DNA from 4 places in the Bacillus cereus group sp. Bce041 genome. Region 1 is predicted to be linked to each of the others. Evidence: riboswitches for the same ligand, from Rfam matches in the RefSeq annotation. Region 1 holds a riboswitch; each other region holds the start of a gene.

Region 1 (2,207 bases):
GGTGTTTTTAAAGTAGAAGATGGTTCAGAAGTAATTGATTCTGTAAAAGCAGCAATTAAAAATGGCTACCGCAGCATCGATACTGCAGCAATCTATCAAAATGAAGAAGGCGTTGGGCAAGCGATTCGTGAATCCGGTGTTTCACGTGAAGAATTATTTATTACCTCAAAAGTATGGAATAGCGATCAAGGATATGAAACAACGCTTCAAGCATTTGAAACTACATTAGAGAAATTAGGTCTAGAATATTTAGATTTATATTTAGTACATTGGCCTGTAAAAGGGAAATATACTGAATCATGGAAAGCATTAGAAACACTTTATAAAGATGGCCGTGTTCGCGCTATCGGTGTGAGTAATTTCCACATTCACCACTTACAAGACGTATTTGAAATTGCTGAAATTAAGCCAATGGTCAACCAAGTGGAATACCACCCACGTTTAGCACAAGAAGAGTTACATGCATTCTGTAAAGAACATAATATCCAGCTTGAAGCTTGGTCACCATTAATGCAAGGACAACTACTAGATAATCCAACGTTACAAGAAATTGCGACAAAATATAATAAATCAACTGCGCAAATTATTTTACGTTGGGATTTACAAAACGAAGTTGTAACAATTCCCAAATCAATTAAAGAACATCGCATTATTGAAAATGCAAACATCTTCGACTTTGAATTAAGTGCTGATGATATGAAAGCAATTCAAGCTTTAAATGAAGATCGTCGCGTTGGTCCAGATCCAGATAACTTTAACTTCTAGTAGAAAAACCACTGCCATATGCAGTGGTTTTTTCATTTAAGAAAACTGAAAATTTAAACTATATTTCATTTAGTTGACACTTCATTATTCAAGGTGTAAGATTTTGAATTATCAAAGAAACACAAAAATTAATAAAATTTATTCGTTTACTCATTGTATCAAGAGAGGTGGAGGGACTGGCCCTTTGAAACCTCGGCAACAGGTTCATTTTGAATACTGTGCCACTTCCTGCAAGCTTTATGCTTGAAAGATAGAATGAGGGACTTCGTTTATATACGGGTGCATAACTTGTACGTAAAAATCCCTCTTTCTCAATATGAAAAGAGGGATTTTTTATTTTTCATTTCCCTCATCATCATCCAAACTTAATTATTTAGGAGGAAAATCAAATGAAAAAGAAGTTTGTACCCGGTATTGCATCAGTTGTAGGAGTAAGTATTTTATTAACTGGTTGCGGTAGTTATAAAAACGAAGCAAGCGGAGCAAATGCAAAAGACGAGGCACCTAGTAAACAGGTTTTAAACTTATCTTCACCTACTGAAATACGAACAATGGATACGGCTCGTGCTACAGATACTGATTCTGGTCAAGTAATGAGAAACGTATTTGAAGGTTTGTATAATCTTGGTGAAGGTAACAAACCTGTTCCTGGTGTTGCAAAATCTCATGAAGTAAGTGGCGATAAAACGAAATACACATTCCATTTGCGAGATTCAAAATGGTCAAACGGCACTCCTGTTACAGCTAAAGATTTTGTGTTCGCTTGGCAACGTGCCGTAGATCCAGCAACAGCCTCTGAATATGCATTTTTATTCTTTGATATTAAAAACGCAACAAAAATTAACAACAAAGAACTTCCAGCCGACCAACTTGGTGTAAAAGCAGTTGATGACCATACGTTTGAGGTAGAATTAGAGCGTCCTGTTCCTTATTTTATTAGCTTAACAGCGTTCCCAACATTTCTACCAATTAATGAGGAATTCTTTAAAGTACAAGGTGATAAGTACGCTTTAGAAGATAATACAATCTTGTACAATGGAGCTTTTACACTAAGCGATTGGAAGCACGAACAAAGCTTTAAATTTAAGAAGAACCCTACCTATTGGGATAAAGATACTGTCAAACTAGAAGAAATCAATTTTAATGTCGTAAAAGAAAAATCAACAGAAGTAAATTTATTCGAGTCAAAACAATTAGATCGTATAAAACTAACATCTGACTTCGTCGATAAATATAAAAAGGATGCTAACTTTAAAGAACGTCCAAACGTAGGCGTACAATTTTTACGTATGAATCAACAAAACAAAGTACTTCAAAACGTTTCTGCACGCCAAGCAATTGATCAAACAATTGATAGAAAATCCTTTGTAAATACGTTATTAAATGATGGCTCTACACCAACATTTGGTCTCGTTCCAAAAAACTTTGCAAAAGGACCTGAA
Region 2 (2,207 bases), on a different contig from region 1:
TAGGAGTAGGAACGAAAGTAGAAATTTTTTTGCCGACCTTTTAATGTATTGGGAGAAAAGATTTTTCAGAAAAGTGTTCTTGTTGTGTAAATATAAACATTTTATAAAATGTTTCAAGAAGGGTTTTTTTTATAAAATACTTCGTTTATAATGGAGGAAAATATCGACATGAGATTGATTGCTCATGTAGCGGTTCAGTAGTGTTATGAAAAGATAAGAAGGGGTGCACACGCATCCTTTTTTCTATGCAGATATTATGAAAGAGGTGGTATGATGGAATTAACATTAAATTCGACTGTATGTTTACACACGATTCAATTTCGAAAAGAGCAAAAGAATTATATTGTAAAAGATACAATTACAGGAGAAAAATATGAAATGCCGCCACTTTGGATTGATGCATTGGCAATGATGCGTGACGGTTTTTTATTGGGGGAAATTGAGGATAAATTAAAAGAAGAGTATCCATCCGAAGAAGTGAATATGTTAGCATTCACGAGGCAACTGTTAGAACTAGAACTTGTTGAAATGGTAGATGGAGAAGAGATAGCTTGCACAAAGAAGAAAGAGATAGATTGTTTAGCTTGGGTGCGTCCTCGTGTGGAACAATTCTTTCTTAATTTAAATAGAAAATATAGAAGCAAAGACCAGTAGTGGCCTTTGCTTTTTTTATAGGCTGTGTTTAAAAAATAACAGCAAATGCTCTTGCGAAAGCACCGTCACTATTTTTAATTTTTAAAGGTGCTGCTGAGAAAAAGAAACGTTTTGCTTCGATAGCATCTAGATTTGTTAAGTTTTCAATTAAGTAAATATCATTCCCTAGTAATATGTGATGAATCGGTGATGTTTCTGTTGTGACTTCATCAGGAGAAATGAAATCTAAACCGATAGATTTTACTTTTAATCGCACTAGTTCTTTAGCTAATTCTTCAGAAAGATAAAATGCTTCCTTCTCATAAGCTTCTGTATTCCATTTTGTGGATAGATTAGAATGAAAAATAACAATATCACCTTCTTTTATGTCAGTATTATGCAATACTGTCTTAGGTAATTTTCGCTCTTGAATATGTGTTACATCTATAAGAACAGCTTCACCTACAAATTGATCCAGCGGTAATTGATCGATGGTCGTTGCGCCTGAAATAAAATGCGCAGGAGCATCACAATGCGTGCCAACATGAACGACAGAATGAAAATCTGTAACTTGATATCCTGATTCTTCAACACTTGTAACAGCTTCTAGTTGTATTTTAGGTGTTCCAGGAAATTGAGACATATTATTTTCAAATGTTTGTGATAAATCAATTACTTTCATTTTACATACCTCCAATATATGTTTTTCAAATAATAAAAAGCTCATCCTTCAGTATCAAGAAAGATGAGCTTTACATGCTAGTTGAGTTTTATCTTCCAAAATGCATTGCATTTTGCAGGAATTAGCACCTATTCAGTTTGTATAAACTGAGGTTGCTGGGCTTCAAAGGGCCGGTCCCTCTGCCTCTCTTGATAAAGAAGTATTCAGTTTTTAAAATCGGAATTTTCCGATATTTAAATTGTAATTCATTTCCTTTTTGCGTGCAATACAAAATAGGTATTCACCCAAATAAAGCTGCTCGCATATTGTAGCTTATGTAAATAGAATGCTGCGAAGGAGTGAGTGCAGTGACAGGAAATGTATTAAATTATTATGCTGGTGGTAATACAGCTAGGGGATTTCACAATTTATACGAAGAGAATTTAAAAGGATTAGACAGATTATTTATCTTAAAGGGTGGCCCAGGAACGGGAAAATCTTCTTTAATAAAGGCAATAGGTCGTGAATGGATTGAAAAAGGATATGATATTGAATTTTTACATTGTTCTTCTGATAATAAATCGGTTGATGGTGTAATTATCCCACAATTAAAAGTAGGAATTGTTGATGGGACATCGCCGCATGTTATTGAGCCAAAAATGCCAGGAGTTGTTGAAGAGTATATAAATTTAGGAATTGCTTGGGACTCAGATAAACTAAGAAAGCAGAAGTTAGAAATTGAAAGATTTGTTTCAGAAGCAAGCAAAGCTTTTCAGTCTGCTTACGCACGTTTTAAAGAGGCATTGGTTATACATGATGAGTGGGAGAAGATATATATTGATAATATAGATTTTAATAAAGCAAATGAACTAACCAATCAGCTAATCCAGAAATTATTTGCAGATAAAAGCGG
Region 3 (2,207 bases), on a different contig from region 1:
GGATTTCCGGCATCACGTATTCATTTTCATGGAAATAATAAAACAGAAGAAGAAATAGTGATGGCTCTTCAGGCGAATATCGGTTGTTTTGTCGTAGATAATTTCTTTGAATTAGAAGTTTTACACGATTTAGCGATGCAACATGGGAAATTTGTGAACATATTAATTCGTGTAACGCCTGGAGTAGAGGCGCACACACATGAATATATTACAACAGGTCAAGATGATTCGAAATTTGGATTTGGTGTTTCAAACGGTCAAGCGATGCAGGCAATTGGATTTGCTTTACAAAAATCAAATTATAATGTGCTAGGGATCCATTCACATATTGGGTCGCAAATATTTGAAACAGCTGGTTTTGTTCGAGCAATTGAAGTTCTTCGCCAATTTTTAGAAGAAGTGAGAGAGCAAACAAACTATGTAGTAAAAGTGTTAAATGTAGGCGGGGGATTTGGAATACGTTACACAGAGTCAGATACACCATTAACTCTTGAGACATATGTGCGAGCTGTAACAAGTGCAGTGAGAGAACAATTTACTGTATGTGAATATCCATTGCCAGAAATATGGATTGAGCCAGGCCGTAGCATTGTAGGTGATGCTGGGACAACAATTTATACAGTTGGATCTGTGAAAGATATTCCTGGTATTCGGAAATATGTATCAGTCGATGGTGGAATGACAGATAATTTAAGACCTGCTTTATATAGTGCGCGTTATGAAGCGATGTTAGCGAATCGAGGGAATGATGAGAATGAGGAACTCGTTTCGATTGCTGGGAAATGCTGTGAGAGTGGAGACATGTTGATTTGGGATATTCATTTACCGAAAGTCGCTGCTTCTGATTTACTAGCAGTTTCCTGTACAGGAGCATACGGGTACTCGATGGCGAATAATTACAATCGGATTCGAAGACCAGCCGTTGTCTTTGCAAAAGGCGGAACATCGCAAGTAGTTGTGGAACGCGAAACATATGAAAATATTATTGGGAACGATCGCATACGTATTAAAGAGCTTGTCTAAATAGGAAAAGGAGTTGTTCGAATGGACAATTCCTTTTTTATAAAATAAAATAATTAAAATATATCGGAAAACTAGGATTGAAAAAAATCAGAATTGTGATAAAATACAAATACAAAGCTTATCAAGAGAAGCGGAGGGAACTGGCCCGAAGAAGCTCGGCAACCTGCTTATAGAAAGCAAGGTGCTAAATCCAGCAAAATGGGATCCATTTTGAAAGATAAGGTAAAATATATTACCGAACAGTCTTTTCGAAATGGGAAAGATTTTTTTTATGAATAAAAAGGGGGGCTGTTCGCGTGAGTGTACGGGAACATTTTGATGAAGTATCCGAGAAGATTGAAGCGATGCTTGCTGATATGAAATATGGTTCAATTACAATTGTTGTGCAAGATGGAAAAGTAATTCAGTTAGAGAAAAGTGAAAAAGTACGTTTAAAGTGAAAAGCGCTGACTAGAAAAACTAGAGGCGGTTTTAACCTATTTTCATTAGGTTAAAACCGTCTTTTTGCTTTTACAGGGGGAAAAAACATGTTGACGTATGAAACGTGGGAAGAAAATGTTGTTTCGTTTTCGGAAGAAGATGAAACAAAAGGTGCGTTATCAGTATTAAATTGGGCTTATAAAGAATATAAAGATGAGGTTGTCTACGCATGTAGCTTTGGGGTGGAAGGTATGGTATTGCTGCACATTATAAACCAAGTAAATCCATCTGCTAAAGTTGTATTTTTGGATACAAATGTTCATTTTCAAGAAACGTATGAATTAATTCAAAAAGTGCGGGAACGATTTCCTTCATTGAATATTATAGAAAAACAGCCAGAACTTACACTTGATGAACAGGCGAAGTTGCATGGTGAAAAACTGTGGGAGAGCAATCCGAATCTTTGTTGTAAGATTAGAAAAATTTTACCTTTAGAAAAATCATTAGTCGTGGAAAAAGCATGGATATCGGGCTTAAGAAGGGAACAATCAGAAACACGTAAGCATACAAAGTTTATAAATCAAGATCATCGTTTTCAATCTATTAAAGTTTGTCCACTCATTCATTGGACGTGGAAAGAAGTTTGGCGATATGTATACAAACATAGCTTGCCGTATAACCCGTTGCATGATGTTGGCTATCCAAGTATTGGGTGTGAGAAATGTACGTTACCTGTAGGGGATGGTGGCGATTCAAGAGATGGT
Region 4 (2,207 bases), on a different contig from region 1:
TGTGTTGGCAATGATGTTACTATCTCAGAAGGTTGAAATAATTTCATACTTTCCACCTCTTTTGAAAGTTGTTACAATTCTAGTGACAAATGATATAATCTTTCCAGTATTTTGTAAAGAGAAAAATAAGAATGGGGCTGAAAAAATGAAAGTCGCATGTATTCAAATGGATATTGTTTTTGGAGATGTAGAAAAAAATATTGAGAATGCTAAAAATAAAATAAGTGAAGCTATGAAGGAAAGGCCAGATGTTATCGTCTTACCAGAACTATGGACAACAGGATATGATTTAACGAGACTTTCTGAAATTGCAGATAGGGATGGAGTGGAAATGAAAGAAAAGTTAATAGAATGGGCGAAGCGATATGATGTACATATTGTTGGTGGGTCCATAGCAAAGCAAACAGAGCAAGGCGTTACAAATACGATGTATGTTGTAAATAATGAAGGACAGTTAGTCAACGAATATAGTAAAGTACATTTATTTCAGCTTATGGATGAACATAAATATTTAATAGCTGGTAATGGTACGGGCGAATTTAAGCTAGATGATGTTGAATGCGCTGGAACAATTTGTTATGATATTCGTTTTCCAGAGTGGATGCGTGTTCATACTGCTAAAGGGGCAAAAGTATTATTTGTTGTAGCTGAATGGCCATTAGTTCGTTTAGCACATTGGCGTTTGCTATTGCAAGCAAGAGCAGTTGAAAATCAGTGTTATGTTGTTGCGTGTAATAGAGCAGGGAAGGATCCGAATAATGTGTTTGCAGGTCATTCTTTAATTGTGGATCCTTGGGGTGAAGTTGTAGTAGAGGCGAATGAAGAGGAATCAATTTTATTTGGAGAGCTTGAATTCGAGAAAATTAAAGAAGTACGTAAAGGAATTCCAGTTTTTGCGGATCGCCGTCCAGAATTATACAAATAAAATGTTGACAAGTGATTTTTATTCTTGGTATAGTCTTCAACATAAAGTTAAAAATTCAAAAAATTATACAACTCTTATCAAGAGCAGGTGGAGGGATTTGGCCCGATGAAGCCCAGCAACCGACCGTAATACCATTGTGAAATGGGGCGTTTATTACGCCAAAAGGCACGGTGCTAATTCCAGCAGAAAGTAAAACTTTCTGGCAGATAAGAGGGGAGAAGATAAACTTCAAACCTCTTTCTTAGTGGAAAGAGGTTTTTCTATGTTAGAAAAACCTCTGAATTTAAAAAGGGGGAGAAGAAGATGGGATATTATTCATTAACAGAAATAACAGCTGTACAATATGCGAAAGATCATGGCTATTTTGAAGAGAAGGCAAATGTCATTTGTCATGAAATTGGAGATGGAAACTTAAATTACGTGTTCAAATTAGATGATGGAGAGAAATCCATTATAATAAAACAAGCACTGCCTTATGCGAAAGTAGTTGGTGAAAGCTGGCCATTGTCTATAAAAAGAGCAACGATTGAAAGCAAGGCATTACAAATTTTTGCGCAGTATGTACCGGATTATGTTCCAGTAGTGTACAGTCATGACGAAGAGTTAGCGATAACGGTAATAGAAGACTTATCAAGACTAACAATTACAAGAAAAGGATTAATAGACGGAGAAGAATATCCGCTTTTATCCCAGCATATTGGTCGTTTTCTAGCACATGTTTTATTTTACACTTCAGATTTTGGTTTACAGTCAGAAGAGAAGAGGATACTAGAAGGTACCTTTGTAAATCCGGACCTATGTAAAATTACAGAGGATTTAGTGTTTACAGATCCGTTTGGGCATTATGATACAAATGATTATGAGCCAGATTTACAGCTCGTGGTTGATGAACTTTGGAGTGATAAAACTTTAAAACTAAAAGTAGCACAATATAAATATAAGTTCTTAACAAGAAAAGAAACTCTTATTCATGGTGATTTACATACTGGTAGTATTTTTTCGTCACCTTCTGAAACGAAAGTGATTGATCCAGAATTTGCGACATATGGCCCATTTGGGTTTGACATAGGTCAATTTATTGCAAATCTATTATTAAATGCGTTATCTAGAGAAGAAGAAAAGAGAAGTGTACTATTTTTCCATATAGAAAAGACGTGGAGTTATTTTGTAGAGACTTTTACAAAGTTATGGATTGGAGAAGGTGTAGAAGCATATACGAAAGAAAAACAATGGTTACCAATTATTTTGCAAAATATCTTTACTGATGCTGTTGGATTTGCCG

What was found. Region 1 has a riboswitch for S-adenosylmethionine ahead of ACUN13_RS28535 (peptide ABC transporter substrate-binding protein). Riboswitches for the same ligand answer to the same signal wherever they lie in the genome.
Region 2: it holds a riboswitch for S-adenosylmethionine, as region 1 does, so the genes downstream of both, ACUN13_RS21640 (cyclase family protein) here and ACUN13_RS28535 (peptide ABC transporter substrate-binding protein) in region 1, are expected to answer to the same signal.
Region 3: it holds a riboswitch for S-adenosylmethionine, as region 1 does, so the genes downstream of both, ACUN13_RS08350 (YezD family protein) here and ACUN13_RS28535 (peptide ABC transporter substrate-binding protein) in region 1, are expected to answer to the same signal.
Region 4: it holds a riboswitch for S-adenosylmethionine, as region 1 does, so the genes downstream of both, mtnK (S-methyl-5-thioribose kinase) here and ACUN13_RS28535 (peptide ABC transporter substrate-binding protein) in region 1, are expected to answer to the same signal.

What each region holds. Positions count from the first base shown of each region.
Region 1 covers NZ_JBQXON010000018.1:27,973-30,179, forward strand. The annotation lists gene ACUN13_RS28530 (aldo/keto reductase) at 1-765, shown strand, start outside; SAM riboswitch class I at 918-1,022, shown strand; gene ACUN13_RS28535 (peptide ABC transporter substrate-binding protein) at 1,155-2,207, shown strand, end outside.
Region 2 covers NZ_JBQXON010000007.1:134,992-137,198, reverse strand. The annotation lists gene ACUN13_RS21650 (ATP-binding protein) at 1-44, shown strand, start outside; gene ACUN13_RS21645 (hypothetical protein) at 274-654, shown strand; gene ACUN13_RS21640 (cyclase family protein) at 683-1,315, opposite strand; SAM riboswitch class I at 1,401-1,513, opposite strand; gene ACUN13_RS21635 (PRK06851 family protein) at 1,663-2,207, shown strand, end outside.
Region 3 covers NZ_JBQXON010000002.1:465,447-467,653, reverse strand. The annotation lists gene lysA (diaminopimelate decarboxylase) at 1-1,023, shown strand, start outside; SAM riboswitch class I at 1,139-1,247, shown strand; gene ACUN13_RS08350 (YezD family protein) at 1,320-1,463, shown strand; gene ACUN13_RS08345 (phosphoadenylyl-sulfate reductase) at 1,551-2,207, shown strand, end outside.
Region 4 covers NZ_JBQXON010000001.1:326,263-328,469, reverse strand. The annotation lists gene ACUN13_RS01615 (pyridoxal phosphate-dependent aminotransferase) at 1-47, opposite strand, end outside; gene ACUN13_RS01610 (carbon-nitrogen family hydrolase) at 62-925, shown strand; SAM riboswitch class I at 997-1,138, shown strand; gene mtnK (S-methyl-5-thioribose kinase) at 1,229-2,207, shown strand, end outside.